Regions from separate parts of the Sporosarcina sp. FSL W7-1283 genome, predicted to be linked through region 1. Evidence: a T-box and tRNA genes for the amino acid it is inferred to sense, from the RefSeq annotation. Region 1 holds a T-box; the other regions hold tRNA genes.
The links. The T-box of region 1 lies ahead of thrS (threonine--tRNA ligase). A T-box ahead of a tRNA ligase gene usually reads a tRNA of that ligase, here a tRNA-Thr.
Positions count from the first base shown of each region.

Region 2: it encodes a tRNA-Thr, which carries the amino acid that the T-box ahead of thrS (threonine--tRNA ligase) is inferred to sense. The anticodon was not compared.
Region 3: it encodes a tRNA-Thr, which carries the amino acid that the T-box ahead of thrS (threonine--tRNA ligase) is inferred to sense. The anticodon was not compared.

Region 1 covers NZ_JBBOOL010000001.1:2,160,306-2,169,603, reverse strand. Annotated here, with positions in the region: gene polA (DNA polymerase I) at 1-205, shown strand, start outside; gene mutM (bifunctional DNA-formamidopyrimidine glycosylase/DNA-(apurinic or apyrimidinic site) lyase) at 216-1,088, shown strand; gene coaE (dephospho-CoA kinase) at 1,101-1,700, shown strand; gene MKY93_RS10710 (glyceraldehyde-3-phosphate dehydrogenase) at 1,889-2,911, shown strand; gene nrdR (transcriptional regulator NrdR) at 3,029-3,496, shown strand; gene MKY93_RS10700 (replication initiation and membrane attachment family protein) at 3,530-4,891, shown strand; gene dnaI (primosomal protein DnaI) at 4,892-5,833, shown strand; T-box leader at 6,021-6,247, shown strand; gene thrS (threonine--tRNA ligase) at 6,295-8,229, shown strand.
Region 2 covers NZ_JBBOOL010000001.1:2,663,050-2,672,347, forward strand. Annotated here, with positions in the region: gene menH (2-succinyl-6-hydroxy-2,4-cyclohexadiene-1-carboxylate synthase) at 1-714, opposite strand, end outside; gene menD (2-succinyl-5-enolpyruvyl-6-hydroxy-3-cyclohexene-1-carboxylic-acid synthase) at 719-2,440, opposite strand; gene MKY93_RS13775 (isochorismate synthase) at 2,433-3,809, opposite strand; gene MKY93_RS13780 (1,4-dihydroxy-2-naphthoate polyprenyltransferase) at 4,044-4,955, shown strand; gene MKY93_RS13785 (TraR/DksA C4-type zinc finger protein) at 5,160-5,846, shown strand; tRNA gene MKY93_RS13790 (tRNA-Glu) at 6,062-6,133, opposite strand; tRNA gene MKY93_RS13795 (tRNA-Ser) at 6,142-6,232, opposite strand; tRNA gene MKY93_RS13800 (tRNA-Asn) at 6,237-6,311, opposite strand; tRNA gene MKY93_RS13805 (tRNA-Ile) at 6,313-6,389, opposite strand; tRNA gene MKY93_RS13810 (tRNA-Gly) at 6,394-6,467, opposite strand; tRNA gene MKY93_RS13815 (tRNA-Phe) at 6,473-6,548, opposite strand; tRNA gene MKY93_RS13820 (tRNA-Asp) at 6,574-6,649, opposite strand; tRNA gene MKY93_RS13825 (tRNA-Met) at 6,651-6,725, opposite strand; tRNA gene MKY93_RS13830 (tRNA-Ser) at 6,817-6,909, opposite strand; tRNA gene MKY93_RS13835 (tRNA-Ile) at 6,925-7,001, opposite strand; tRNA gene MKY93_RS13840 (tRNA-Met) at 7,007-7,080, opposite strand; tRNA gene MKY93_RS13845 (tRNA-Ala) at 7,110-7,185, opposite strand; tRNA gene MKY93_RS13850 (tRNA-Pro) at 7,192-7,268, opposite strand; tRNA gene MKY93_RS13855 (tRNA-Arg) at 7,299-7,375, opposite strand; tRNA gene MKY93_RS13860 (tRNA-Leu) at 7,387-7,475, opposite strand; tRNA gene MKY93_RS13865 (tRNA-Gly) at 7,487-7,558, opposite strand; tRNA gene MKY93_RS13870 (tRNA-Leu) at 7,567-7,648, opposite strand; tRNA gene MKY93_RS13875 (tRNA-Lys) at 7,674-7,749, opposite strand; tRNA gene MKY93_RS13880 (tRNA-Thr) at 7,760-7,835, opposite strand; tRNA gene MKY93_RS13885 (tRNA-Val) at 7,852-7,927, opposite strand; rRNA gene rrf (5S ribosomal RNA) at 8,046-8,161, opposite strand; rRNA gene MKY93_RS13895 (23S ribosomal RNA) at 8,299-9,298, opposite strand, start outside.
Region 3 covers NZ_JBBOOL010000001.1:2,965,667-2,974,964, forward strand. Annotated here, with positions in the region: gene MKY93_RS15540 (methyl-accepting chemotaxis protein) at 1-410, opposite strand, end outside; gene MKY93_RS15545 (aldo/keto reductase) at 533-1,357, opposite strand; gene MKY93_RS15550 (NCS2 family permease) at 1,516-2,814, shown strand; gene trmL (tRNA (uridine(34)/cytosine(34)/5-carboxymethylaminomethyluridine(34)-2'-O)-methyltransferase TrmL) at 3,056-3,532, opposite strand; gene queG (tRNA epoxyqueuosine(34) reductase QueG) at 3,536-4,690, opposite strand; gene MKY93_RS15565 (B3/B4 domain-containing protein) at 4,728-5,447, shown strand; gene MKY93_RS15570 (DIP1984 family protein) at 5,447-5,959, shown strand; tRNA gene MKY93_RS15575 (tRNA-Leu) at 6,398-6,478, opposite strand; tRNA gene MKY93_RS15580 (tRNA-Cys) at 6,504-6,577, opposite strand; tRNA gene MKY93_RS15585 (tRNA-Gly) at 6,585-6,659, opposite strand; tRNA gene MKY93_RS15590 (tRNA-Gln) at 6,668-6,739, opposite strand; tRNA gene MKY93_RS15595 (tRNA-His) at 6,744-6,819, opposite strand; tRNA gene MKY93_RS15600 (tRNA-His) at 6,863-6,938, opposite strand; tRNA gene MKY93_RS15605 (tRNA-Trp) at 6,960-7,030, opposite strand; tRNA gene MKY93_RS15610 (tRNA-Tyr) at 7,034-7,118, opposite strand; tRNA gene MKY93_RS15615 (tRNA-Thr) at 7,127-7,199, opposite strand; tRNA gene MKY93_RS15620 (tRNA-Phe) at 7,214-7,289, opposite strand; tRNA gene MKY93_RS15625 (tRNA-Asp) at 7,342-7,417, opposite strand; tRNA gene MKY93_RS15630 (tRNA-Met) at 7,419-7,493, opposite strand; tRNA gene MKY93_RS15635 (tRNA-Val) at 7,512-7,587, opposite strand; tRNA gene MKY93_RS15640 (tRNA-Glu) at 7,690-7,764, opposite strand; tRNA gene MKY93_RS15645 (tRNA-Ser) at 7,788-7,879, opposite strand; tRNA gene MKY93_RS15650 (tRNA-Asn) at 7,885-7,959, opposite strand; rRNA gene rrf (5S ribosomal RNA) at 8,006-8,121, opposite strand; rRNA gene MKY93_RS15660 (23S ribosomal RNA) at 8,250-9,298, opposite strand, start outside.

The DNA.
Region 1 (9,298 bases):
TGATATGGACGCACGACTTGAAAAAGAACAATTGCAAACACGTATGCTGCTGCAAGTACATGATGAATTGATTTTTGAAGCCCCTGTGGAAGAATTAGAAAGACTAAAAGAAATCGTACCGGAAGTCATGGAACAAACACTTCAGCTTGATGTTCCATTAAAAGTCGATTGGAATCATGGCAAGTCCTGGTACGAAACGAAGTGAGAGGATATACATGCCGGAACTACCCGAAGTAGAAGGAGTGGTGCGAGATCTCGCGCCGCTTGTTGAAGGACGGACGATCAAAGGGCTTTCCGTGTCCGATACGGTCGTAACTTCAAAATCAGCTGGTAAAGAAACGATTATTAAAGGAAAAACTGTAGAGGACTTTCTTCAAGATATGGAACTTATGCACATTCAGAAGATCGTCCGGCGCAGTAAATATATTTATTTTCATCTGAAGAAGCAAGAGCAGTCGTATCTACTCGTCAGCCATTTAGGGATGACGGGTGCTTGGTTTGTCGTCGACTCTTTAAATGGAATTGCAGAAGAGAAGTTTCGTAAACATGCTCATATCTTTTTGGAGATGGAAGATGGCAGTTTACTTATTTATTCGGATATCCGCAGATTCGGAGAGATGCGTCTTTTACAATCAGAAGAAGATTTTCCGCCTCTCCTAGATATGGCACCAGAGCCATTTTCAGAGGAAGCGCTAGATCATTTTCTCGAAATGGCGGAATCCACAAAATATAAAAGTAAAGCGATCAAAGAAGTGATCATGGATGGCAAAGTGATCTCAGGCTGTGGCAATATTTATGCAACAGAAGCATTGTTTCATATGAATATTCATCCAGCGCGAGCCGCGGAAAGAATTAGCAGAAAACGCAAAATTCTGCTGTTCAATGAAATTGTCCGCGTGCTGCAAGAGAGCATAGATGCAGGGGGCAGCACGATTTCGGATTATCGTTCTGTCAACGGCAATGCGGGAACAATGCAAAATCGATTGCATATGTACGGAAAGAAAGTGTGCAGTACGTGCGAAACGCCTACGAAAAGCAAGCAGATTGCCGGAAGGACTTCCGTCTATTGTCCTGCTTGTCAAAAATGAGGAGTGATAGAAGTGATCATTGGATTGACAGGTAGTATCGCCAGCGGCAAAAGCACAGTGGCCAACATGCTGCGTGAAAAAGGTTACCCTATTGTCGACGCAGACGTCATCGCCCGCCAAGTAGTTGAACCAGGAAGTCCTCTTTTGAATGAAATTCAACATGCATTTGGCAGTGATGTTATTCAAAAAGACGGATCACTCAATCGCGAACAACTAGGTGCACTAATTTTTCATGATGAAAATAAACGCGTCCAATTAAACGAACTCATGCACCCGGCAATTAGAGGGGAAATGGTAAGCCAGAAGGAACAATATCTGCAGCAAGGCTATCAAACTGTCATTATGGACATCCCATTGCTTTTTGAAAGCAAATTGCATTCCTATGTAGAAAAGATTCTAGTCGTCTCTGTCACTAAAGAACTGCAAAAACAGCGTCTAATCGCACGTAATGAATTGTCAGAACAAGAGGCAGATGCACGAATCGCCTCCCAGCTTGACATGGACATCAAAGAATCAAGTGCTGACGCAGTCATCCATAATAATGGCACGATAGAAGAAACTGAAAAACAGTTAGAAAAGATACTAGCTGACTGGCAAGCGACGCCTTTATAAGGAGTACCCGACGGTACCGCATAATATCCGTAGTTCGTTCGTGTTTGTAAGTAGTATTTCTTTCGTATATTTAGAAAATTTATTTTTTAAAATAAACATCTAATAGTGTTGGCTAAATCGTAATATGTGTTATACTAATTAACGATAAAAGATAATAAGTATAACATACATGCAGGAGGATCCCTTTCATGACTACTACAATTGCAATTAACGGACTCGGCCGTATTGGACGGATGGTATTCCGTCAAATCATCAAGGAAGAAGATGTTAATTTAGTTGCCGTAAACGCGACATATCCAGCAGAAACGATTGCTCACCTATTAAAATATGATTCCACTCACGGTGTGTTTGACGGTGACATTCAAACTGAAGAAAATGCCATCATTGTAGACGGCAAACGTGTACAACTCATTTCTGAACGCGACCCATCAAAGCTGCCGTGGAAAGAACTCGGCGTAGACATCGTGATCGAATCAACAGGTGTATTTAATTCGCGTGAAAAAGCAGCACTTCACTTAGGGTCTGGAGCAAAGAAAGTAATCTTGACGGCTCCTGGTAAAAATGAAGATGTCACAGTAGTACTTGGTGTTAACGATGACAAATTGGACGTTGAAAAACACAGCGTTATTTCGAATGCCAGCTGTACGACCAACTGTTTGGCGCCAGTAGCAAAAGTATTGAACGATGAATTCGGTATTGTGAATGGCTTAATGACAACGGTACATGCTTACACGAATGACCAGAAAAATTTGGATAATCCACATAAAGATTTACGTCGTGCTCGCTCTTGCGGCGAGTCAATTATCCCAACTTCAACTGGAGCAGCGAAAGCATTATCTTTAGTCCTTCCTGAACTTGAAGGGAAAATTCATGGCTTGGCATTACGTATTCCAACACCGAACGTATCACTTGTAGACTTAGTTGTAGACGTAGAAAAAGATGTGACTGTTGAAGAAGTGAATAATGCATTTCTAAAAGCAGCAAATGGACCATTGAAAGGTATCATGCGTTTCACGACGGAACCGCTTGTTTCTATCGACTTCAACACGACAACAGAATCTGCAACGATTGACGGTCTTTCCACGATGGTAATGGGGGATCGTAAGATAAAAGTACTTGCTTGGTATGACAATGAGTGGGGCTATTCAGCACGCGTAGTCCAATTAACTAAAAAAGTAGCAGCTGCTTTGGACAATAAAGTAATTTCATAATGGCAGAGCGAACACTTCACCATAATCGGTGAAGTGTTTTTCATTACCCTTCTGTTGTTGTACCGGCAGTTTCTGTTATAATGAAAGGTACCAATTAAAAATGCGGAGGAACCGACTATGTTATGTCCAGCTTGCCATTACAATGGAACACGCGTTATCGATTCGCGTCCGGCAGAAGAAAATCGCTCAATTCGTAGAAGACGTGAATGCGAAAAATGTAGTTATCGTTTCACGACTTTTGAAAAAGTAGAACATACCCCGCTCATTGTCGTCAAAAAAGACGCAACGCGCGAGGAGTTCAGCAGTGAAAAATTGCTTAGAGGTTTAATTCGTGCCTGTGAAAAGCGAGCCGTCCCTATAGAAAAATTGAAAGGTATTGTTATCTCGATTGAAAAAGAGCTGCGAAGTGCAGGGATCGTAGAAATAGACTCCGATCAAGTAGGTGAAATGGTGATGGAACGGTTGATTGACGTAGACGAAGTTGCATACGTCCGCTTCGCTTCTGTTTATCGGCAATACAAAGATATCACCGTGTTCATAGATGAATTACAGCATTTACAAAGCAGGAAAGACCAACAAGAGTAAATTGTTTAACCAGAGGAGGAGGAGATTGTCATAATGCTTTATACAGAACTACAGCCTGTCGATTCCTTCCAAGTAAAACTAGCGCATCCTTTTTCCGTTTATGACCGGCAGATGATCACTTTGTTTTATCAGCCACTCATCGGTTCAGAGGCTGTCAGTTTGTTTTTGACACTTTGGACGGATGCTGAAAATATGGAGGCCCAAGAGCATACTCATTACTATTTAATGAATATCTTATCATTCCCACTTCAAAGAATTTTTGAAGCGAGAATTTCATTAGAGGCGATTGGATTGCTTCGGACTTATAAAAAAACAGTTGAGATGGAGAACCGCTCTTTTCTATACGAGTTACTGCCGCCGCTAGATGCGCCTTCTTTCTTTCACGATCCGTTATTATCCACTTTTTTATTCAGTAAAATAGGTGAACAGCCATATCGCCAACTACGCAGCCGGTTTCTTCAAGAATCAATCAATGAAGAAATGTATCAAGACATTTCCCGTACTTTTTTAGATGTATTTCAGCCTGCAAGAGGGGATCAGGCTATGGAGTTAACATATGGCTTGGAGTTTCAAGGGAAAACAGTTGCCCCTGGAATCCCTTTTTATATGTCAGATTTCAACTTCGAGTTATTTTATAGCGGACTGTCTGAACAAATGATTCCGAAGTCTTCACTTCGCAGTATTTCCCAGGAAATGATAGCAAAACTTTCTTTTTTATATACATTGACGCCTTTGGATATGCAAAAAGTTGTGATGATTGCAATGGACGAAAACCATCAAGTTACAGAGGAGCGGGCGCGAAAAGCCGCCGCTGAATTTTATAAGATGAACCGCTCGAAAGTGCCGCCTCGTTTAAAGAAAGCATTCGCTTTACCGGTAAATGATGAGCCAATGCCAGAAGACTTGAGTCGGGAAGAAGAGTTGGTTTATTATTTAGAAAATATTTCTACAATTGATATGCTAAGGCAGATTACTGACAAAGAACCATTATCAGTCGATATTAATTTAGCAGAAGAACTTATTCTGACTCACGAGTTTCCAATTGGTGTTGTAAATGCGTTGTTCCAATACATCATGTTGCGTAACGATATGAAAATTACGAAAGGCTTTGCAGAACGCATTGCCTCTCATTGGGCAAGTAAAAAAGTAGAGGATGTCAAGACAGCGCTTGAGCTTGCACGAAAAGAACATGATAAATATATGAAGTGGCTAAAAGAAGGAAAACAGCCGAATACAGGTACACGAAAACCAATTCGAGAAGAGAAAGTGCCTGAATGGTTTACCAAACGTACCAATAAATCGAAAAAAGCAGAAACGCCTTCTGATTTTAACGTAGAGGAAGAACGACGGAAATTAATGAAGGAACTGGGGATTCAAGAAACAGAGGTGAAATAATTGGAACGAATCGGAGATGCTATGAAGCGGGTGGTCAATGCTCCTTCATTGGCTGCAAAATACGAGGAACTTCGGCAAGAAGTGCTAGAAGACATTGCTGTCCAGCAATTCATCAGTGAACATTCAGACGAAATCAATACAGAAGTAGTGAATCGCAGTTTAGGGAAACTGTATGAGTTCTCAACCGCCTCGCATGCTTGTGAACGCTGTCCAAACCTAGAAGGCTGCGTCAATGTCATGAAAGGATTCGAACCCAAACTGGTAATCGCACAGCGTCTCATCGACCTGGACTACGTCGTCTGTCCGACCAAGCAACTTGACGATGAACGTCGAAATGTATCGAAAATGGTCAATAGCATGTATATGCCAAAAGATGTGATGGAAGCTCGACTGTCAAATGTCGATTTTAAAACTGAAGACAGCCGTGTCCAAATCATGCGGGTTGCGAAGAATTTTTTGAACACGATTGACTCCACAGGTGAGATTCCTGAACGCGGTTTGTATTTGTATGGAGATTATGGAGTTGGGAAGTCCTTCATATTAGGCGCTTTGGCGAATGAACTGGCAACACGTAAAATTCAAACAGTCGTTGTATACGTCCCAGAGTTTTTACGTGAAATGAAGCAATCTATCCAAAACCAGACATTGGATGAAAAAGTGGAATTCGTCAAAAAAGCTCCGATATTAATGTTGGATGATATCGGTGCTGAAACGATGTCAAGCTGGACCAGAGATGAAGTGCTCGGTACCATCTTGCAATATCGAATGGCCGAAAAATTGCCTGTCTTCTTCACATCCAATTTCGATTACGATGTGCTCGAACATCATTTGACCACATCTCAGCGCGGTGAAAAGGAACCGATGAAAGCAGGCCGGCTCATGGAAAGAATTCGCATGGTCAGCACTCCGCTCAAACTGGGCGGTAAAAACTGGCGGGATTGATGTTATATAATGTTTTTTATTAAGGCTTAAAGCGTCCCGTCTGCAGCATAAATCTCGTGTCGCCGCTAAACTTTACTTATGCCATTTCATCGGATTTTGGTTATGAAATTAAGGAAATAAGAAAATAAACTTGCAATTCCGCTCAGACTTTTTTATACTATTACTCAGTTCAATATAAATAATTTGTCAAAATGCATCGAAGAGGACAACAGTTACTTTTTCACCTTTCAGAGAGTAGGGGCATGGCTGAAACCCTTGCAGGCAGGAAAAATAATTTACCACCTCCAAGCAGCATCAGTGAATATAGTAGCTGATGACGGTAACGGCCCGTTAGCCGATCGAAAGCTTCATCTATTCGCAAATGCGAACAGAAGGAAGAAGGGTGGAACCACGAGCTCAAGCCTCGTCCCTTTAGGGATGAGGCTTTTTTGTGTTCAAAAAAAGAAAGGGAGTATGGCAAAATGGCAGAAAACATTCATTTAACATTTCCGGATGGAGCAGTAAAGGAATTTGAAAATGGTACAACAACAGAAGATGTTGCGGGGTCTATCAGTCCTGGATTGCGAAAAAGTGCATTGGCAGGGAAAATTGGAGATCAGCTAATCGATTTGAAAACTCCGATCCATGAAGATGGGGAAATCAGTATCGTGACACCAACTTCAGACGAAGCATTGGAAATCTTACGTCATAGTACTGCTCACCTTTTAGCACAAGCTGTCAAACGTAAGTTTCCTGACGCGAAGCTTGGAATCGGTCCGGTTATTGAAAACGGATTTTACTATGATATCGATTCACCGACGCCGATCACAGCAGAGGATCTACCAGAATTAGAAAAAGAAATGAAACGGATCATTGGTGAAAATCTTCCTATTGTGCGTCATGATGTTTCACGAGAAGAAGCAGAAAAACGTTTCAAAGAAATTGATGATGAATATAAATTGGAACTTCTTGAAGCAATTCCCGAGGGTGAACAAGTCTCAATCTATGAACAAGGCGAGTTTTTCGACCTTTGCCGTGGAATTCACGTACCGTCTACCGGTAAACTAAAAGAGTTCAAATTGCTCAGCATTGCGGGCGCTTATTGGAGAGGGAACTCTGACAATAAAATGCTTCAACGTATTTACGGAACAGCTTTCTTCAAAAAAGATGAACTGAAAGAGCATTTGCGTTTATTGGAAGAAGCGAAAGAGCGTGACCACCGTAAAATCGGTAAAGAACTGAACCTTTTTACGAACTCTCAAAAAGTAGGACAAGGTTTGCCGCTATGGCTGCCAAAAGGCGCTACAATTCGTCGAGTCATCGAACGGTATATTGTAGATAAAGAGGAAAGACTGGGTTACGATCACGTCTATACACCTGTTTTGGGAAGTGTAGATTTATACAAGACATCCGGACACTGGGACCACTATCAAGACAGCATCTTCCCGGTGATGGAAATGGATAATGAAAGCCTGATCCTGCGCCCGATGAACTGTCCTCATCATATGATGGTCTATAAGAATGGTATTCACTCTTACAGGAACTTACCTGTTCGAATTGCTGAACTTGGAACAATGCATCGTTATGAAATGTCTGGGGCACTTTCCGGTTTGCAAAGGGTACGCGGAATGACGTTAAACGATGCGCATATCTTTGTTCGTCCTGATCAAATTAAAGAAGAATTGAAAAATGTAATTTTATTAATTATCGAAGTGTATAAAGACTTTAATATTAAAGATTATACGTTCCGTCTGTCATATCGTGATCCCGCGGATACAAAGAAATACTTTGATGATGATGAAATGTGGGAACGCGCACAGTCCATGCTGAAAGAAGCAATGGATGAGTTAGAGCTTCCTTATACAGAAGAAGAAGGCGAAGCCGCATTCTATGGTCCGAAACTGGATGTTCAAGTGAAAACAGCTATCGGCATGGAAGAAACACTTTCTACGGCACAACTCGATTTCCTTCAGCCTGAACGCTTCGACTTAACGTACATTGGCGAAGACGGGAAACAACATCGTCCAGTCGTCATCCACCGTGGTGTCGTATCCACAATGGAACGTTTCGTTGCATTCTTAATTGAAGAGTATAAAGGAGCCTTCCCAACTTGGCTTGCACCTGTTCAAGTAGAAGTGATCCCGGTCTCGCCTGAAGTGCATTTCGACTATGCAAATCAAGTGAAAGAGCAATTGACAGCAGCTGGATTCCGCGTCGATGTAGACAGCCGTGATGAGAAGATCGGTTACAAAATCCGTGAAGCGCAAGTTCAAAAAGTACCTTATATGCTCGTCCTTGGAGATAAAGAGGTCGAGTCCGGTGAGGTCAATGTCCGGAAGTATGGTGAACAAAAATCCGAAAGCATGTCTTTCGAAGCGTTCTTGGAATTGATTCAGGAAGACGTGAAGAAAGACTAAATCTTTTTAGGGGTTTGCTTTCTCTAACTGGACAATTAGTTTTGTGCCGTCGTTCGACTTATAGTGTGTCCGGGACGAAGTACATGTTGTGCTTTGGCATGGGGGATTGCCTCCCGCTAAGAGCCAACTAGCAAAGGACGCTAGCTGTCTCTTGGCTTCGGCCGACCCCGCAGTTGCGGCTTTGCTGGTGTGATGAAGCTAATAAGTGTATTGTTTAAAACTAAGAAAGCTCCGGCACCTGGTTTAGTAGTCAGAAGCCCATGAGCGAAAATATATACCCGGGGCTTTCACTTACTCAACGAAGGCGCCTTACAAGCGGTAGGCGGAGTGATGAGACAGACAGGCGCTTTTCCTGACTGGCTCGTCGCGGGAGCCATCCGCAAGCGCCGAAGTAGTTTCAATGACGTTACTCATTTTTTGTTCCGTTGCTCGAATACCAGTGTGTCCTAGACAGAGTACATGTTGTGCTTTGGCACCGCTACGCCGCTGGGGAATTGCCTCCCGCCAAGAGCCAACTAGCAAAAAGCGCTAGCTGTCTCCTGGCTTCGGCTGACCCCGCAGTTGCGGCTTCGCTAGTGTGGTAAAACTAGTGAGAAAAGTGTTTAAAGTTGGGGAAACTTCGGCAACCGATTTAGTAGTCAGAAGCCAATGTGCAAAAATATATACCTAGGGCCTTCACTCACTAAACGAAGGCGCCTTACCAGCGGTAGGCGGAGTGATGGGACAGACAGGTGCACTTCCTGACTGGCTCATCGCGGGAGCCATCCGCAAGCGCCGAAGTGATTTCAATAACGTTACTTATTTTTGCTGTTTTTTGCTTAAGAAAATAATAGTTGCCAAATATTCACGAGTGAGCTATACTATGAAAGTTGAATTCTTTTGAATCTAAAATGTGCATTCGATAACAAGTTTCAAACCTAGTTGTTGACACGTTATCCAAAACATGATAAAGTAAATAAGGTTAAATGAATACAGTTTGTGGTATAAGAAGAGGCTACCCGCTTCTCACCTGATCGACGCAATAAAGTTGTTGACAGGTTGGCACATGAGTGAATTTCTATGCATGCAT
Region 2 (9,298 bases), 500 kb from region 1:
GGCATTTGGCAATAATCGTTTCATTTCCCGGGCAATATTTTCAAATTTCTCATCTTCACTTCCCGTGATGAGCAAAACTGGAAACTCAAAATGCGTCAACTCATCCCAATATGATGGCTGACTTCCTGTCCCAATTCCCCTCAGACTATTTGCCAAGCCAAGCGGCTGCTGCTTCAGTCGCTCAAGCCGCACAGCCAGCTGCTTCTCATCCGAAAGTTTTTTTTGCGAATGAAAAAGGGGAATTTCCTGCCAAAAATCGACGAATTTCTCGATTCCTTCGTTTTCGATTCGCTCCGCTAACTTTGCGTCTGCAACACAGCGTGTAGTCCGTTCAGCTTCCGTTCCTAAACCAGGTGAACTGCTTTCTAGTATCAAGCCGGCAATTTGGTCGGAATACGTTGCGGCATAGCCAAGCGCTACTCTTCCGCCCATTGAATACCCTAACAGAATGGGCTGCTCAATGTGTAGATCTGCCAATAACTGATGCAAATCTTCAATCTGTTCATTCATTTGATAACGTTCTGGCTCCGTTGGAGAGGCCGTTCTGCCGTGACCAATTAAATCGACCGTGATGACATAATGCTGTGTCAGAAGTATATCGATCGTTTCCCGCCATGTATCTGTTGAGCCCGTAAAGCCATGCAACAGGACAATCGCCGGTAATTGCTCATCTCCATGGCGTTCTACATAGGTTTGAATTCCACGGATGTCCATGACTTCAGCCTTCAATGCATTCCACCCTCTTCGCGATTTCTCGCCATACCGTCCGATGTGCTTCCACATTATCCGCACGATTCGTAAAGACTTCAATCATTCGCAGGCTGGACGTTTTAGTCGCTTGCATTACGTTTTCAAATGCCTCCACTGTAGACACCGCATCATACTGCGCTTCATACATCGCCGCAATATGATTGAATGTCAAATTCGTCGGAGTACCGAATAATTGCTCATAATAGTCTTCCACAGATGCTTGAGGCAGATAGGAGAAGATGCCCCCGCCATTATTATTGACGATGATAATCGTTAAATCTGTCTCCTGTAATCTGGATATGATCAATCCATTCAAATCATGTAAAAACGCCAAATCACCAATTAATAAATAGGTAGTTCGTTTGCGGCCTTCTTGGATACCAAGAGCAGTCGAAACTACGCCATCGATACCATTTGTCCCCCGATTGCAAAATAGCGAAATATCTTTTTCGGTCTTCTTAAAATACGTATCCAAATCACGTATCGGCATACTGCTGCTGCACACGACATCAGCTTTATTAGGCAGATGTGCAATGAACTGACGCACGATATGCCCTTCATCTCCGTTAAAATACATTTCATCATTGAGCACATCAGTGGAAATCTGGTTCGCTTGAAGCCATTGATTTGTATAGTCAGCCCGTTCAAGACAGACATCCATCTCCTGCCAAACACTCCTTGCTGTAGTTTGCAAATGATGCGTTGTCAGACCTAAGGGATCGCGATAATTTGGGGATTCATCCACTACAATATATGTTTTTGGACAGACCCTCTTTAAAAACAACGTTAATGGCTTAGAAACAGGCTGTGGTCCGAAACGGATGACACAGTCTGGCTGTACCCCTTCGCTAAATGTTTCACTTTTTAACAATGCGTCATATTGATCGATACATAAATCGATACAGTCAGCTGGTACCTGCGAACGCAAATTGGATAGCGGGTCACATAATACCGGCCACTGAAGCGACTTAGCAAATTGCCAGAACTGCTCTTTCTGCAATTCAGGCGGCTGTTCACCGATGATCAAAATACCTCGCTTTGACTTAGTTATCGCTTGCTGTAAGAAATCCTTCATGTCATTAGACAACGAGGCTTCACCGATGAATTGCTGTTGGAACCTGCTGACCGGTGCCTGTCCTTCTAAATCAATTAGCAACGGCTCCCGAAACGGCACATTCAGATGGACTGGACCCTGTGGTGCAGTTTTCGCAACAGCAAGCAGCCGGACTGCCCGCTGTTCCATGTAATTCAGAATTTCTGCACGGTTTTCGGGAACAGGAAAGTCTACACTTTCTTTAACGTGCTCCCCAAACATACGAATCTGGTCTATCGCCTGCGGAGCACCGACTTCACGCAGTTCATGCGGACGGTCTGCGGTGATGACAATAAGAGGCAGACGAGCATAATAGGCCTCTGTTACTGCCGGATGATAATTCGATGCAGCAGTACCCGACGTACATAGCAGAACGACTGGCCGTCCAGTCGCTTTCACCAGTCCGAGTGCATAAAATGCTGCAGAACGTTCATCTGTTTGAATAAAAGTCTGCATATCTTCGGACTTTGAGAATGCATAAGCAAGCGGCGTCGATCTGGAACCTGGACTGATGACCGCCTTATTGGCTCCTTGTTGCACCAAAGTTTCTGTTAGACGAAGCACATAGTTCGTCAATCCTGCACGATGATCATTCATGTAAACTTCCTCCGAGCGCACGCAAAACAGGTCTGAATTTTACCCATGTTTCCTTATACTCTTCAGTCGGCATGGAATCCGCCACGATACCTCCGCCTGCATATAGATAGGCATCTTTGCCAGACAGCAGTCCTGAACGAATTGCGACAGCAAACTCTCCATTTCCTGCTGCATCCGTCCAACCAATCGGTCCTGCATAAAACCCTCTGTCCATTTGCTCTTCATCCCGAATGATCGCAAGCGCCTTCTTGCGCGGAACCCCGCCGAGGGCAGGCGTCGGATGAAGGGCTTCCACGAGACGGAAAATCTCCTGATCTTCAGCTAATTTTCCTTCCACTGGCGTGAATAAATGTTGAATATCTCGGACCTTCAATAGTTTTGGTGTTTTATTCACATGCAAGGAGGAACAGAACTCAGAAAATACTTCCGTAATCATATCTACTACATATTGATGTTCTTCCCGATTTTTCTTGTCACGCAGCAATTGTTCGCCAAGCTGCTGATCTTCAAGGGCTGTTTTTCCACGATGTATGGAGCCGGCTACACAGGCTGAATATGCTTGTCCTTTTGAAATTTCCACAAGTCGCTCAGGAGTCGCACCAAAAAACATCTCTTCTCCTATTTGCAAACCGAAATGATAGCTCGCTTGCTGTTCATTCGTAATTGCGTGCAGGGCAGTTGCTTTTTGAAATTCCTCTTCAAAAGACAATTTGATCTTACGCGCAATGACAACTTTCTCCGCCACCTGCGCTTTAATTTGGGAAGTCACATTCTCGACTGCCTCCATATAGCGATCAGTAGCCAATTCCGTCTGTGAAACGATCGCTGGTTTACCTTGTAATGTGAACTCATCCACTTGCGCGATATGAAGCAAGCGGTCACGTTCTTGACGCAACCCTTCAAACTGAGCAGCTGCCTCTAGCTCGTCTGTAACATAATTGATCGATACGTATGTCTTACCGTTATCAATTTTCAATTGAATCAAAGGCACCGTGAAATACGCTGCCGGGAATGCAGTCCATTCATCATCCTGTCTCGTTTGTGGATCGAATGAAAACCCTCCGAACAGCACGGGATCCATATCTTTTTCCTCTTTGATCAGTCTTCCGCAAAGGGCTTTCCATTGTCTGGATATCGATTGAAAGCGGTGTGTGTCAGCAGTCAGCACGGCTGCCTGACCAACGCCAACCAGCTTGACTGTTTTATCTGCATTTTGCCAAAAAAAACGATGATCGCCATAATGTGAACGCCCTGCTTCAAAAAAGGCAAGCGGATCAAGCGTTTCCACTTCTATTGTTTCCGTAAAAAAACGAGCTTCCGTTCCTACAGTCTGACCTAAATTCGCTCGATCGGTCAATTTCCGGTTCATCCTACTCTCTCCTTACTATCATTCAATATGTTGTCGATAAATTTCTTCCAGCCATATAGTAGCCGGACTATAAGTACCTCTATTCTATCACATCGAATGCTTTACTTAGTATGATAAGTCTTCCTGTTCTCGAGGTCCTTCGACAAATGCGTTCGGTTGACCAATCACCATACCTAACAGATTGCTTTTGTTGTATAATAGTAAGTATTGATTATAAATAAGGAGAGATTACACGTGCAACACACAATAGAATCTACTACCGGCTGGCGCGTTTGGTGGCAGCTCACAAGACCGCACACATTAACCGCAGCCTTTGCACCTGTCTTTTTAGGCACCATGATCGCACTGCAATATGGAGCCATTCATTTTCCGCTATTCCTGGCTATGCTGACGGCAAGCTTATTCTTGCAAATGGCAACGAATATGTTCAATGAATACTACGACTTCAAGAGGGGGCTCGATGATGAGCACTCTATCGGCATTGGCGGCACAATTGTACGAAATGGCGTGAAACCGAAAACTGTCCTTAATTTAGCATTGCTATTATATGGCCTGTCGGTTCTTCTAGGCATCTACATTTGCATGCAAACTTCCTGGGTTCTTGCAGTAGTTGGATCCATCGCCATGTTGATCGGCTATCTTTATACCGGCGGTCCCTACCCCATCGCATATACACCATTTGGTGAGTTAGTATCCGGTTTTGTTATGGGAATGCTGTTGATTTTAATTGCTTTCTTCATACAGACAGGAACTATTACAGGAAATGCAATCTTACTGTCCGTGCCAAGTATGCTGCTCGTCGCAGCGATCATGATGGCAAACAATATACGTGATATCGTAGGAGACACCAAAGGCGGCCGCAAGACATTAGCAATTCTGACAGGACGCTCAAATGCTGTCACCATACTCGCCTCATTCTTTATCGTGTCCTATGTTTGGATTATCGTACTTGTTCTTACTGGTCATGTATCCGCTTGGGCTTTACTTGTTCTTCTAAGTATACCTAAACCGCTTTATGCAATTAAAACGTTCAGGCAATACGAGCAACCGATTCACGTGATGCCGGCTATGAAAGACACAGGAGTGACCAATACATTGTTTGGATTTCTTCTGGGTATTGGAATACTTATCGCTCATTTCATCTGAATAAACCACATCTCAAACGTCTACACTGCAAAAGGTAGGCGTTTTTTTGTTGGAAAGGTTTACGCTTCCTAAGAAACAGGGAATGACTGAAGTAATAAAGCTTTCCCAAACTCCATTCCTATTTAGGAAAGCCATACAGAAAGGGTCGTGAATGAATTGCTAACTACACAACAAATACAAACCTTAGAAAAAGAACTACATGCTATGGAAGAAAGTTTAACCCAGACCGAAAAGGAAACGGAGATGGTGCAGTCAGCCCAAGATTCGGTTGGGGAGCTATCGATGTACGATAACCATCCAGCTGATATGGGAACTGAATTGTATGAACGTGAAAAAGATATAGCCTTGAACACACATGCGGAAGACGAGCTAGGAAAAGTCCAGCATGCACTCCAGGCTATCAAAGACGGAACGTACGGGACGTGTGAAGTATGCGGAAAGAACATTCAATACGAACGTTTAGAAGCCATTCCGTTTACAACTGTATGTATTGAAGATGCAGAACAATCCGTTCCCGAGGATCGTCCAGTAGAGGAAGATATTTTAATTATGGCAGAACCGAATTCATTTGCCGAACGTAGATCCGGTGACAGAAGAGATTACGAAGACAGTTTTCAAGAAATCGCAAGGTCCGGCACTTCCGAAACTCCTTCCGATTTTAGCGGTAATGAAAATCGTGATTATGATGATCTTTATGATGATGATAGTGACGAAGCTACAGAGGAATATGAAGATTTTGCTGTATCAGATATCACAGGTGAACCTGCTGGCGTCGTGCACAGTGAGGAATCAGAAGAATACAAAGAAGAGCTCGATGCAGAAGGGTTAGAATCACCTCTTGGCGATATACCTTATCATAAAGGCGACAGTTATGTAGATGATAAAAAATAAAGAAAAAAGGCTGGTACTGAAAGTTATTGTAACTTTCAGCACCAGCCTTTCCATATGTAATAATATAACCGGGCAAGAGACTCGGAGAACCGCGAGTATCGTCGGAATGAACCTTAAAGCTTTCAGACCACACGCTGCTGCTAATTTTATATTTAGCAATCTACTAAATAAAAAGAGACAATGCACAATTATATGTGCATTGTCTCTTTTTGGTATGACCCCTACGGGATTCGAACCCGTGTTACCGCCGTGAAAGGGCGGTGTCTTAACCGCTTGACCAAGGGGCCAAAACGTATGGCGGAGAAGGAGGGATTCGAACCCTCGCGCCGCTTTCGCGACCTACACCCTTAGCAGGGGCGCCTCTTGAGCCACTTGAGTACTTCCCCATATTGGCTCCGCAGGTAGGATTCGAACCTACGACCGATCGGTTAACAGCCGATTGCTCTACCACTGAGCTACTGCGGAATGGTGGGCCTAAGTGGACTCGAACCACCGACCTCACGCTTATCAGGCGTGCGCTCTAACCAGCTGAGCTATAGGCCCCTAATGGAGCGGGTGAAGGGAATCGAACCCTCATCATCAGCTTGGAAGGCTGAGGTTTTACCACTAAACTACACCCGCATTAATGGTGGCTCAGGACGGAATCGAACCGCCGACACAAGGATTTTCAGTCCTTTGCTCTACCGACTGAGCTACTGAGCCACATTGTAATTCTTTAAAATAAAAATGGCGGTCCCGACGGGAATCGAACCCGCGATCTCCTGCGTGACAGGCAGGCATGTTAACCGCTACACCACGGGACCTTGGTTGCGGGGGCAGGATTTGAACCTGCGACCTTTGGGTTATGAGCCCAACGAGCTACCACTGCTCCACCCCGCGACAATAAAATACTTTCAAACTTCTTTTTCAACCCGACTACATTATTGTAACATAACAAGTTAGCAAAGTAAAGGGTTTGTTTTAATAAATATGGCGGAGGAAGAGGGATTCGAACCCCCGCGGGCTTTAACACCCCTGTCGGTTTTCAAGACCGATCCCTTCAGCCGGGCTTGGGTATTCCTCCGTACATTAATTAAACTGGTGGACCTTGCAGGACTCGAACCTGCGACCGGACGGTTATGAGCCGTCTGCTCTAACCAACTGAGCTAAAGGTCCTTAGATAGCGGCGGAGGGGATCGAACCCACGACCTTACGGGTATGAACCGTACGCTCTAGCCAGCTGAGCTACGCCGCCACAATTAGTCAGTTATAAACTTATATTATTGGTGGAGCCTAGCGGGATCGAACCGCTGACCTCCTGCGTGCAAGGCAGGCGCTCTCCCAGCTGAGCTAAGGCCCCAATAAGTGGTCGGGAAGACAGGATTCGAACCTGCGACCCCTTGGTCCCAAACCAAGTGCTCTACCAAGCTGAGCTACTTCCCGACTATGTTATGTATAATTTTTGATTAAATATGGCGCGCCCGGCAGGAGTCGAACCCACAACCTTCTGATCCGTAGTCAGACGCTCTATCCAATTGAGCTACGGGCGCATATTTATAAATGGTGCCGAGAACCGGAATCGAACCGGTACGGTAGTCACCTACCGCAGGATTTTAAGTCCTGTGCGTCTGCCAGTTCCGCCACCCCGGCAAGAGTGGATAAGCGGAAGACGGGATTCGAACCCGCGACCCCGACCTTGGCAAGGTCGTATTCTACCACTGAACTACTTCCGCAAAAAAAGTGCGGGTGAAGGGAGTCGAACCCCCACGCCCGAAGGCACTAGATCCTAAGTCTAGCGTGTCTGCCAGTTCCACCACACCCGCAGTATGTTGGCATTTGCCAATAAAGTGGTGAGCCATACAGGATTCGAACCTGTGACCCTCTGATTAAAAGTCAGATGCTCTACCAACTGAGCTAATGGCTCGTACATGAAGTGGTGCCGGCGAAAGGACTTGAACCCTCAACCTACTGATTACAAGTCAGTTGCTCTACCAGTTGAGCTACACCGGCAAAAGTGTAGAAAATATGGTGGAGGATGACGGGCTCGAACCGCCGACCCCCTGCTTGTAAGGCAGGTGCTCTCCCAGCTGAGCTAATCCTCCTGGGTAAAATTGCGATAATCTTCGCATTGCTATGTCTGCTAAATTCCTTCATTTTCTATGACCACTTTATTATGTATGAAATACTAAATTGTAGATTGCAAATCAAAAGAAAGTGATTGCCTGGCGACGTCTTACTCTCACAGGGGGAAGCCCCCTACTACCATCAGCGCTGAAGAGCTTAACTTCCGTGTTCGGTATGGGAACGGGTGTGACCTCTTCGCTATCGTCACCAGACTTGTCCTTTCGTCGGACATTTACTATTATAACACTTATTTCAAATAAAGCAAGTGTTATTTTAGTTTTTTAGTGAATTTTTGTTCACTCAAAACTGAATAAAAGACATTGTGTACCTCAAGTAGTACTTCTTAAAATAGGTTAAGTCCTCGATCGATTAGTATCTGTCAGCTGCACACGTCGCCGTGCTTCCACCCCAGACCTATCCACCTCATCATCTTTGAGGGATCTTACTTACTTGCGTAATGGGAAATCTCATCTTGAAGGGGGCTTCATGCTTAGATGCTTTCAGCATTTATCCCGTCCATACATAGCTACCCAGCGATGCCTTTGGCAAGACAACTGGTACACCAGCGGTATGTCCATCCCGGTCCTCTCGTACTAAGGACAGCTCTTCTCAAATTTCCTGCGCCCGCGACGGATAGGGACCGAACTGTCTCACGACGTTCTGAACCCAGCTCGCGTGCCGCTTTAATGGGCGAACAGCCCAACCCTTGGGACCGACTACAGCCCCAGGATGCGACGAGCCGACATCGAGGTGCCAAACCTCCCCGTCGATGTGGACTCTTGGGGGAGATAAGCCTGTTATCCCCGGGGTAGCTTTTATCCGTTGAGCGATGGCCCTTCCATGCGGAACCACCGGATCACTAAGCCCGTCTTTCGACCCTGCTCGACTTGTAGGTCTCGCAGTCAAGCTCCCTTATGCCTTTGCACTCTACGAATGATGTCCAACCATTCTGAGGGAACCTTTGGGCGCCTCCGTTACTCTTTAGGAGGCGACCGCCCCAGTCAAACTGCCCACCTGACACTGTCTCCTGCCCGGATCACGGGCATGGGTTAGAAGTCCAATACAGCCAGGGTAGTATCCCACCAACGCCTCCTCCGAAGCTGGCGCTCCGGAATCCAAGGCTCCTACCTATCCTGTACAGGCTGCACCGGAATTCAATATCAGGCTACAGTAAAGCTCCACGGGGTCTTTCCGTCCTGTCGCGGGTAATGCGCATCTTCACGCATATTATAATTTCACCGAGTCTCTCGTTGAGACAGTGCCCAGATCGTTACGCCTTTCGTGCGGGTCGGAACTTACCCGACAAGGAATTTCGCTACCTTAGGACCGTTATAGTTACGGCCGCCGTT
Region 3 (9,298 bases), 810 kb from region 1:
AATTGTGTCATACTTTCTTCCGACATCTCCATATGCTTTCCTAAATCATTCATTACTTGCGCCGTTAAACGAACGTCCTCGGCTCCGTTCTCTGCCTCTTTTACCATGTAAATCGATTTCTCTTCCAATGAGCGTCCATTGTCATATAATTGCTTGGAAGCATCTGTCGTTTGTTCACTAAGATCTTGAATTACATGAAAGCTGCTTTCTATTTCTGAAACCGCTTCGCCTAATACGTTATGCTGGGCATTTACTTTTTCATGTTGCTCTACTGCAGCAGTCAATTCCGTCTCTACTTGTTTATAGCGCTCGTGTTGTTCGGTTTGCAAATCATCTGTAACAGATACAGGATTCAAATTATCTTCCTGAATGACCACGCGTTGTTCTGGTTTTCGTCGAAATAGCGCCATCTTATTTCCCCCATTTTCTATATATAAACTGAAATAAATAACATACACTCAAAGCAAAACGTAGAACCCTTTGATTTCTGCACGAACTCATGTAAAACTTTAATTCAACATATACAGTTCAATTAATATGTGGCCGGATCCGTTCCCGTTCTTTCATCGCGGTTCATTGCATCGATTATCGCCATTTCTTCGCTAGTCAGTTCAAAATCGGCTACTTCACTATTTTCTTTAATACGTTCTACAGTCACCGATTTAGGGATTACGATCAAGCCATGCTGAATATGCCACCGGATGATCACTTGTGCGACAGTTTTGCCATGTTGCGCAGCAATCGCCGATAATGTTGGGTCCTGCAGCAATCTGCCTCTAGCAAGCGGACTCCAGGAAGTGACAGCGATTTGATGTTCATTGCAAAATTGACGAAGTGGTTCTTGTGTTAATATCGGATGCAATTCCACTTGGTTAATCATAGGCCGAATGTTTGCGACCGCAAAAATTTCTTTCAAATGATGTTCATGATGATTCGAAACCCCTGTTGCTCGGATTAATTTCTCATCATATAAACGCTCAATGGCACGGTAGGTATCTACATAGCTGTCGCTAACCGGCCAATGTGTCAAATATAAGTCCAAGTAATTCATATCCAGTGCAGTCAAAGAACGCTCAAATGCGCGCAATGTTTCATCATACCCTTGTTCATCGTTCCACACTTTCGATGTAACGAACAAGTCTTCACGCGGCACAGCGGAATTCCGAATCGCTTCGCCCACTTCCCTCTCGTTCTGATAAATAGAAGCCGTATCAATCGCACGATAACCTAATGAAACCGCTTCCTCAACTGCCTGCATTGTTTCCTCTGAATCTGTCATTTTATACGTACCTAAACCAAATTGCGGCATTTGTACGCCGTTACTCAATAAAACCATATGTTCAAAAATAGTCGACATGAAAATTCCTCCCTCGGTTACTCTTGGTTCAATTGTACAGTTTTTTTTACTGATTTACGAATAACTTTTTCAATATAGTGGGTTGATTTCTGTCGCTAAAACGAATAATATGGTCTATGGCCTTTACTTTTGTTCGTCATTTAAGGGGAGAATGTATAGTGTTTCAATTAAAAAAGAATAATACAACCGTTAAAACTGAATTATTGGCAGGAATGACTACATTTTTGACCATGGTTTATATTGTCATCGTCAACCCGATCATCCTTGCAGATGCGGGTGTTCCTTTCGATCAAGTATTTCTGGCAACCATCATCGCTACTGTGATCGGTACAGTATGGATGGCTTTGTTCGCCAATTATCCGATAGCGATTGCTCCGGGGATGGGATTGAACGCCTATTTTGCTTCTGTGGTCATCGGCTCTGATGGTCAACTCGATTATCTGACTGCTTTTTCCGCCGTCTTTATCGCGGGTCTTATCTTCTTTTTACTATCGATGACTTCGTTCCGGGAAAAGCTGATCGAATCTATTCCTGAGAATTTAAAACATGGAATTACGGCGGGCATCGGCCTGTTCATCGCATTTTTAGGACTGCGTTTATCCGGGTTGGTCGCGCCGCATGAATCCAATATTGTACAACTTGGAAACCTGACTTCTCCAGGTGTACTTCTGACACTCTTTGGATTGATCGTTACAATTATCTTAATGAACTTAAATGTCTACGGAGCGATTTTCATTGGAATGTTTACAACTGGCATCGTCGCCGTCTTTACGAAACAATTAAAGTTCGAAGGTTTCATGAAAATGCCACATCTGCCTGAAGGCATTCTCGTCTGGAACCCAATACAAGCGATGGGTGATGTCATCTCACACGGACTATACGGTGTCGTCTTCGCTTTCCTGCTCGTTACGTTGTTCGATACAACGGGAACGATGATTGGTGTTGCCAAGCAGGCAGGTTTGATGAAAGGTAAATCTTTACCGCGTGCGCGTCATGCGCTTCTTGCCGATTCACTGGCCGCCTCAGTCGGCGCAATGGTTGGAACGAGTCCAACGTCAGCTTACGTAGAATCGTCCTCCGGCGTCGCCGTAGGAGGCCGTACAGGGTTGACGACGTTGACCGTAGCCTTCCTATTTATATTGGCAGCGTTCTTCAGTCCTGTCGTCAGTGCTGTATCTGGCGTCGCGGCCATCACTGCCCCTGCCCTGATTATTGTAGGTAGCTTGATGATCAGCGCCGTCAAACACATCGACTGGGATTCATTTGATGAAGCATTTCCTGCGTTCCTTGTAATCTTGACGATGCCTCTGACATCCAGCATCGCTACAGGAATTGCGTTAGGTTTCATTACGTATCCATTATTGAAATTGACAAAAGGACAAGGTAGACAAGTTCCCTTGTTGCTTTATATTTTCGCTGTTTTGTTCGCCTATCAGCTAATATTTCTGCCGCATTAATAATTGTTGAGAACCTGTCACAAAGTATAACGAAGAACATTTCATTTTTTCTGCTTTTACGGTATACTGTTTGAAGGACTACTGATTTTACAGGAGGTACAAACCATGAGACTATTATTAATTGCAGCTGTCTGTTTCGCGTTTTTATCTGCCATCTTTACAGGTGGATACGAAGACAAGCCAGGTCAACCAAAACGATAAGTATATAAAAAGGGACGGGCAATATGCCCGTCCCCTTTTTTTACGTTAAATGAGTAAACTTCTGTTGTCTCAAGGCTTCATAGATTAAAATTGCTGCCGTATTAGACAGATTCAATGAACGGATATGTTCGTCGTTCATAGGGATGCGCAGACAATTTTCTTTATATTTCGCAGTAATCTCTTTCGGCAACCCCGTAGTTTCCTTTCCAAAGATAAAGAAAATATCTTTTTCCGAATCCGAGTAATCGAATGAATCATAACTCGTCTCTCCGAATTTCGTAATGAAATAAAACTCTCCTTCTGGATATGCATCCAAAAATTCTTGAATTCCATCATGATACGTAATGTCCACATGCTCCCAATAATCCAAGCCCGCTCGCTTCAGCATTTTATCTTCCGTCGAAAAACCTAAAGGGCGAATTAAATGGAGGGCTGTATCTGTCCCGGCGCAAGTACGTGCGATATTTCCCGTGTTTGCTGGAATTTGTGGTTCGAATAAAGCTACGTGAATTGTCATTTCTTACACTTCTTTCTTTTGGTTACTAGATAACTGTTTCATCGCTTTGTTAATTTCTGCCATAACCGCTTTGTCTTGTTCAATTTGTGATACTTTTTGCAATATTTCTTCAGCCGGGTCGGTACCAATTCGTCCGAGTGCCCAAGCAGCTGTCCCCCTGATCATTGGACGAGCATCTTCTCTCACCAATCTCCCTAGTTCGGGAATAGCCGACTCATCTTTAAAGTGGGCTAATGCGATAAGCGCATTGCGTTGAATTGGATTTTTGCCTCGCCATGACCCCGACATATGTCCATACTGCTCTTTAAACTGCCGATTAGACAATGACAAGAGCGACAATAACAGAGGTTTTACACGTTCAGGCTCGGGTGTAAAGGCTGGTTGATGCGTATGATTCATCCCTTTATTCTTCGGACAAACCGTTTGGCACGTATCACAGCCATATAAACGATTTCCTATCTTCTGTCTGAACTCTTCAGGCACTGGCTGCTTCGTCTGTGTCAAAAAAGCAATACAACGCTGAGCATTTAATTGACCCGGCTGAATAAGCGCGCCTGTAGGACATGCATCCAAACATAATGTGCAATCCAGACACTGATCTTCTATAGCCTCGTCAGGCGCAAACGGCAAGTTCGTAATCATCTCACCCAGATAGACATACGACCCAAACTCCGGCGTAATGATAGAACAATTTTTCGCCGACCAGCCAATGCCTGCTCGTTCCGCTACTGCGCGATCCACTAACTCTCCCGTATCGACCATCGAACGGAGTCTGGCATCCGGTACCTTCGTAAGGATGAATAGCTCCAACTGCGCAAGCTTATCCCGCAACACCGTATGGTAATCCTCGCCCCAAGAAGCCCTGCAAAACATCCCCCGTCGCTCGCCTTTCTTACCACGAGGACTGTCAGCCATTTTCGAAGGATAGGCGACAGCTATCGAGATAATACTCTCCGCACCCTCCAGCAATAAAAGCGGCTTCGTACGTTTCTCCACATCCGGCTCTTCAAAGCCCGACTGATAGTTTAGCTCTTGTTGCTGTTTCAGACGATCTTTTAATTTCACAAACGGGGCAGCTGTCGTAAAACCTATTTTGTCTATTCCAATGGACGCCGCAAACTCACGTATCTCTTGCTGCAACTGAGCGACATTCACCATTCCCCGCCTCCCTTATGATAAGATGGAGTAAAATTACATGTGGGTGATTCTGATGCAACTTACTATCCATCCTTCTATATTCACTAAAATTCCTGATTTTAAATTAGGCATAATTCATTATACCAAAACAATTGTCTCCGCATCACCTCAGATGCTAAAAGGTCGTTTGCAATTATTTCAAGAACAACTCTATTTTGAACTGCTCGATAAAGAGTTAATCGAATTTCCGGGCTTGGCAGAATGGCAATCTATTTGGAGAACACTTGGTTCTGATCCATTGACCAATCCTTCGGCAATGGAAGTGCTTATGAGAAAAATTAGGGCAAGAAAATATACTCCCTCATTTCATAGCGCGGAAGATTTGAATACATTCTTTTCATTGCAATATGAAATACCTACTGTCATTTACGACTCAGACAAGATAGCTGGAAACATTCAGTTGGCACTTGGAACTCCCGAGGATGGCTATGAAGGCTTGAACAACCATTTCAACACCTTTGACAAACTTCTTCTTTTAACCGACGACTACAGCCCTTTTGGCAGCCCTCACGTCGATTCTATTCGCACTGCCGTCACAGAAGAAACGATAAATATACTGCAGCTGCTTTTTATTCGTCCTTCATTAGATAGCACAGAAGCTATACAACTGACTGAAGCATGCGCAAAAATGTTTACCAGTATAAATGGAGGGAATCACTTTAGTACAGTGTTAAATGCGCAGAATTCCTCCTGCGACATAGATAACGGGGTGAAATAATGAGCATCACATTAGCAGAAGGTATAAAACTAAAGAGCATTCTATCCAAACAACTGCGTGAACTGGAAACAGAAGCGCGCCGGGTAGCTTTTATTACTGTGGAAAAAGGCACTACGCCACCACCTGTTCCTAGAACCTTAAATGACGTTGAAAACGAAATGGAGCAAGTAAGAAAAGATCAGCGTACGCTCGACTTCCTCATCTACAAGGCAAACAGTACACATTCCGTAGACTTCGAAGGACAGCAGATCACTTTGGTAGAAGCGATTGAATTAGCAATCCAACTACGAGCAAAAGCAACCTTTTATAAAGAATTATCATTGGCAAATAAAGAGGAGCTCCAATACGGGTATGCAGAAACTACTACCGTCTATCGTGTAGCTTTATTTGACCCAGAAATTTATCGGCAAAAAGCACAGCTGGCAGAAAAGACAGCACACCAGCTCTCTAACCGAATCAACACAAAAAATTATACGATCAACCTAGAATTTGATGGTTCTAATTATTTCTGATCTTCGGAAAGGTGAGACTCCTTTCCGGAGCATGGAGCGAGAAACAGAAACACAACTTTACTAGTCTAAACCGATGACCCATTTCCTTTCACACTTTGACCTATAACCCATAACCATCCATGGCAACGGCAATGAACCCTTACAAATGCATCTAAACAAATTCATGTTTCTCCTCTATGGAGGCTGTCTGAGAAGTCATTTTCATTTGACTTTTTGGGCGCCTCTTTTTCGTACGGAAAATTCCTATGTTTATTCTGGCCAGTCAAGTTGCTGTCTATGGCTGTATTGGTGCGTTCTAGAACGGAATTGTTTGTTGTTTATGTTTGATTCGGTTTGAAAACACTTTGATGCATCCCTTTGCTTGTCTTACATCTTTTAGTTAATTTTAATTTTTAAAAACAAAAAAAGAACACAGCAAAGGCTGTGTTCTTTTGGTGATACCCGAGGCCGGACTTGAACCGGCACGCCTCGCGGCATCGCATTTTGAGTGCGACGTGTCTGCCATTCCACCACTCGGGCATGATAAGTAATAATTTATAAAATTTGGAGGCGGCAACCGGAATCGAACCGGTGGTAAGGGTGTTGCAGACCCGTGCCTTACCGCTTGGCTATGCCGCCAACATAGTGGAGCGGAAGACGGGATTCGAACCCGCGACCCCGACCTTGGCAAGGTCGTATTCTACCACTGAACTACTTCCGCGAAACCAACTGGGGTAGCTGGATTCGAACCAACGAATGACGGAGTCAAAGTCCGTTGCCTTACCGCTTGGCTATACCCCACTAATGGGGCGGACGAGGGGAATCGAACCCCCGAATGTCGGAACCACAATCCGATGCGTTAACCACTTCGCCACGACCGCCATGATAGTATTTATTATAGTACAACAATGATGGAATTATGCATGGGGCGGACGAGGGGAATCGAACCCCCGAGTGTCGGAACCACAATCCGATGCGTTAACCACTTCGCCACGACCGCCATAAAATAATTTCAAAAATACAGGGGCAGTAGGAATCGAACCCACACCAAAGGTTTTGGAGACCTCTATTCTACCGTTGAACTATGCCCCTAAATGGTGGTGGGGGACGGATTCGAACCGCCGAACCCGGAGGGAGCGGATTTACAGTCCGCCGCGTTTAGCCACTTCGCTACCCCACCAGTAAGGATGCCGGCGAAAGGACTTGAACCCTCAACCTACTGATTACAAGTCAGTTGCTCTACCAATTGAGCTACACCGGCATATTAATAATAAATGGTGGCTCAGGACGGAATCGAACCGCCGACACAAGGATTTTCAGTCCTTTGCTCTACCGACTGAGCTACTGAGCCACATTTGCTATGTTTAAGATCACAACTTAAGACAAAGCTATGTAAAAGATAATGGCGGTCCCGACGGGAATCGAACCCGCGATCTCCTGCGTGACAGGCAGGCATGTTAACCGCTACACCACGGGACCTTGGTTGCGGGGGCAGGATTTGAACCTGCGACCTTTGGGTTATGAGCCCAACGAGCTACCACTGCTCCACCCCGCGATAATACTATAAATTAAATGGTGGAGGATGACGGGCTCGAACCGCCGACCCCCTGCTTGTAAGGCAGGTGCTCTCCCAGCTGAGCTAATCCTCCTGGGTAAATCAGTCACGTACTATTGTACGCTCCTTCTTTCTCTCAATTGCTTCCTTGTTCTGCTCGCTTCTCCCAATTTCATCGGAGATACAATGTTTGAAATGGTGACCCCTACGGGATTCGAACCCGTGTTACCGCCGTGAAAGGGCGGTGTCTTAACCGCTTGACCAAGGGGCCATATAAAGTATAAGTATGAAAACTGGCGGAGAGCAAGGGATTTGAACCCTTGAGGCAGCGCAAACCGCCTACACGATTTCCAATCGTGCTCCTTCGGCCACTCGGACAGCTCTCCAATTTTGGCTCCGCAGGTAAGATTCGAACTTACGACCGATCGGTTAACAGCCGATTGCTCTACCACTGAGCTACTGCGGAATAATTATAATTGGTATGTGGCACAAGGTTTACAGCATTTTTCACAGACCAGCGACGTCTTACTCTCACAGGGGGAAGCCCCCTACTACCATCAGCGCTGAAGAGCTTAACTTCCGTGTTCGGTATGGGAACGGGTGTGACCTCTTCGCCATCGTCACTGAACTGTTTTCAAAGCCATGATTATTATACCAAACTGAGCGGATTTGTCAAACGTTTTTTGAAAAACTTTTGAATTGTTCACTCAAAACTGAATAAAAGACATTGTGTACATCAAGTAGTGCTTCTTAAAATAGGTTAAGTCCTCGATCGATTAGTATCTGTCAGCTGCACACGTCGCCGTGCTTCCACCCCAGACCTATCCACCTCATCATCTTTGAGGGATCTTACTTACTTGCGTAATGGGAAATCTCATCTTGAAGGGGGCTTCATGCTTAGATGCTTTCAGCATTTATCCCGTCCATACATAGCTACCCAGCGATGCCTTTGGCAAGACAACTGGTACACCAGCGGTATGTCCATCCCGGTCCTCTCGTACTAAGGACAGCTCTTCTCAAATTTCCTGCGCCCGCGACGGATAGGGACCGAACTGTCTCACGACGTTCTGAACCCAGCTCGCGTGCCGCTTTAATGGGCGAACAGCCCAACCCTTGGGACCGACTACAGCCCCAGGATGCGACGAGCCGACATCGAGGTGCCAAACCTCCCCGTCGATGTGGACTCTTGGGGGAGATAAGCCTGTTATCCCCGGGGTAGCTTTTATCCGTTGAGCGATGGCCCTTCCATGCGGAACCACCGGATCACTAAGCCCGTCTTTCGACCCTGCTCGACTTGTAGGTCTCGCAGTCAAGCTCCCTTATGCCTTTGCACTCTACGAATGATGTCCAACCATTCTGAGGGAACCTTTGGGCGCCTCCGTTACTCTTTAGGAGGCGACCGCCCCAGTCAAACTGCCCACCTGACACTGTCTCCTGCCCGGATCACGGGCATGGGTTAGAAGTCCAATACAGCCAGGGTAGTATCCCACCAACGCCTCCTCCGAAGCTGGCGCTCCGGAATCCAAGGCTCCTACCTATCCTGTACAGGCTGCACCGGAATTCAATATCAGGCTACAGTAAAGCTCCACGGGGTCTTTCCGTCCTGTCGCGGGTAATGCGCATCTTCACGCATATTATAATTTCACCGAGTCTCTCGTTGAGACAGTGCCCAGATCGTTACGCCTTTCGTGCGGGTCGGAACTTACCCGACAAGGAATTTCGCTACCTTAGGACCGTTATAGTTACGGCCGCCGTTTACTGGGGCTTCAATTCAGAGCTTCGCTTGCGCTAACCCCTCCTCTTAA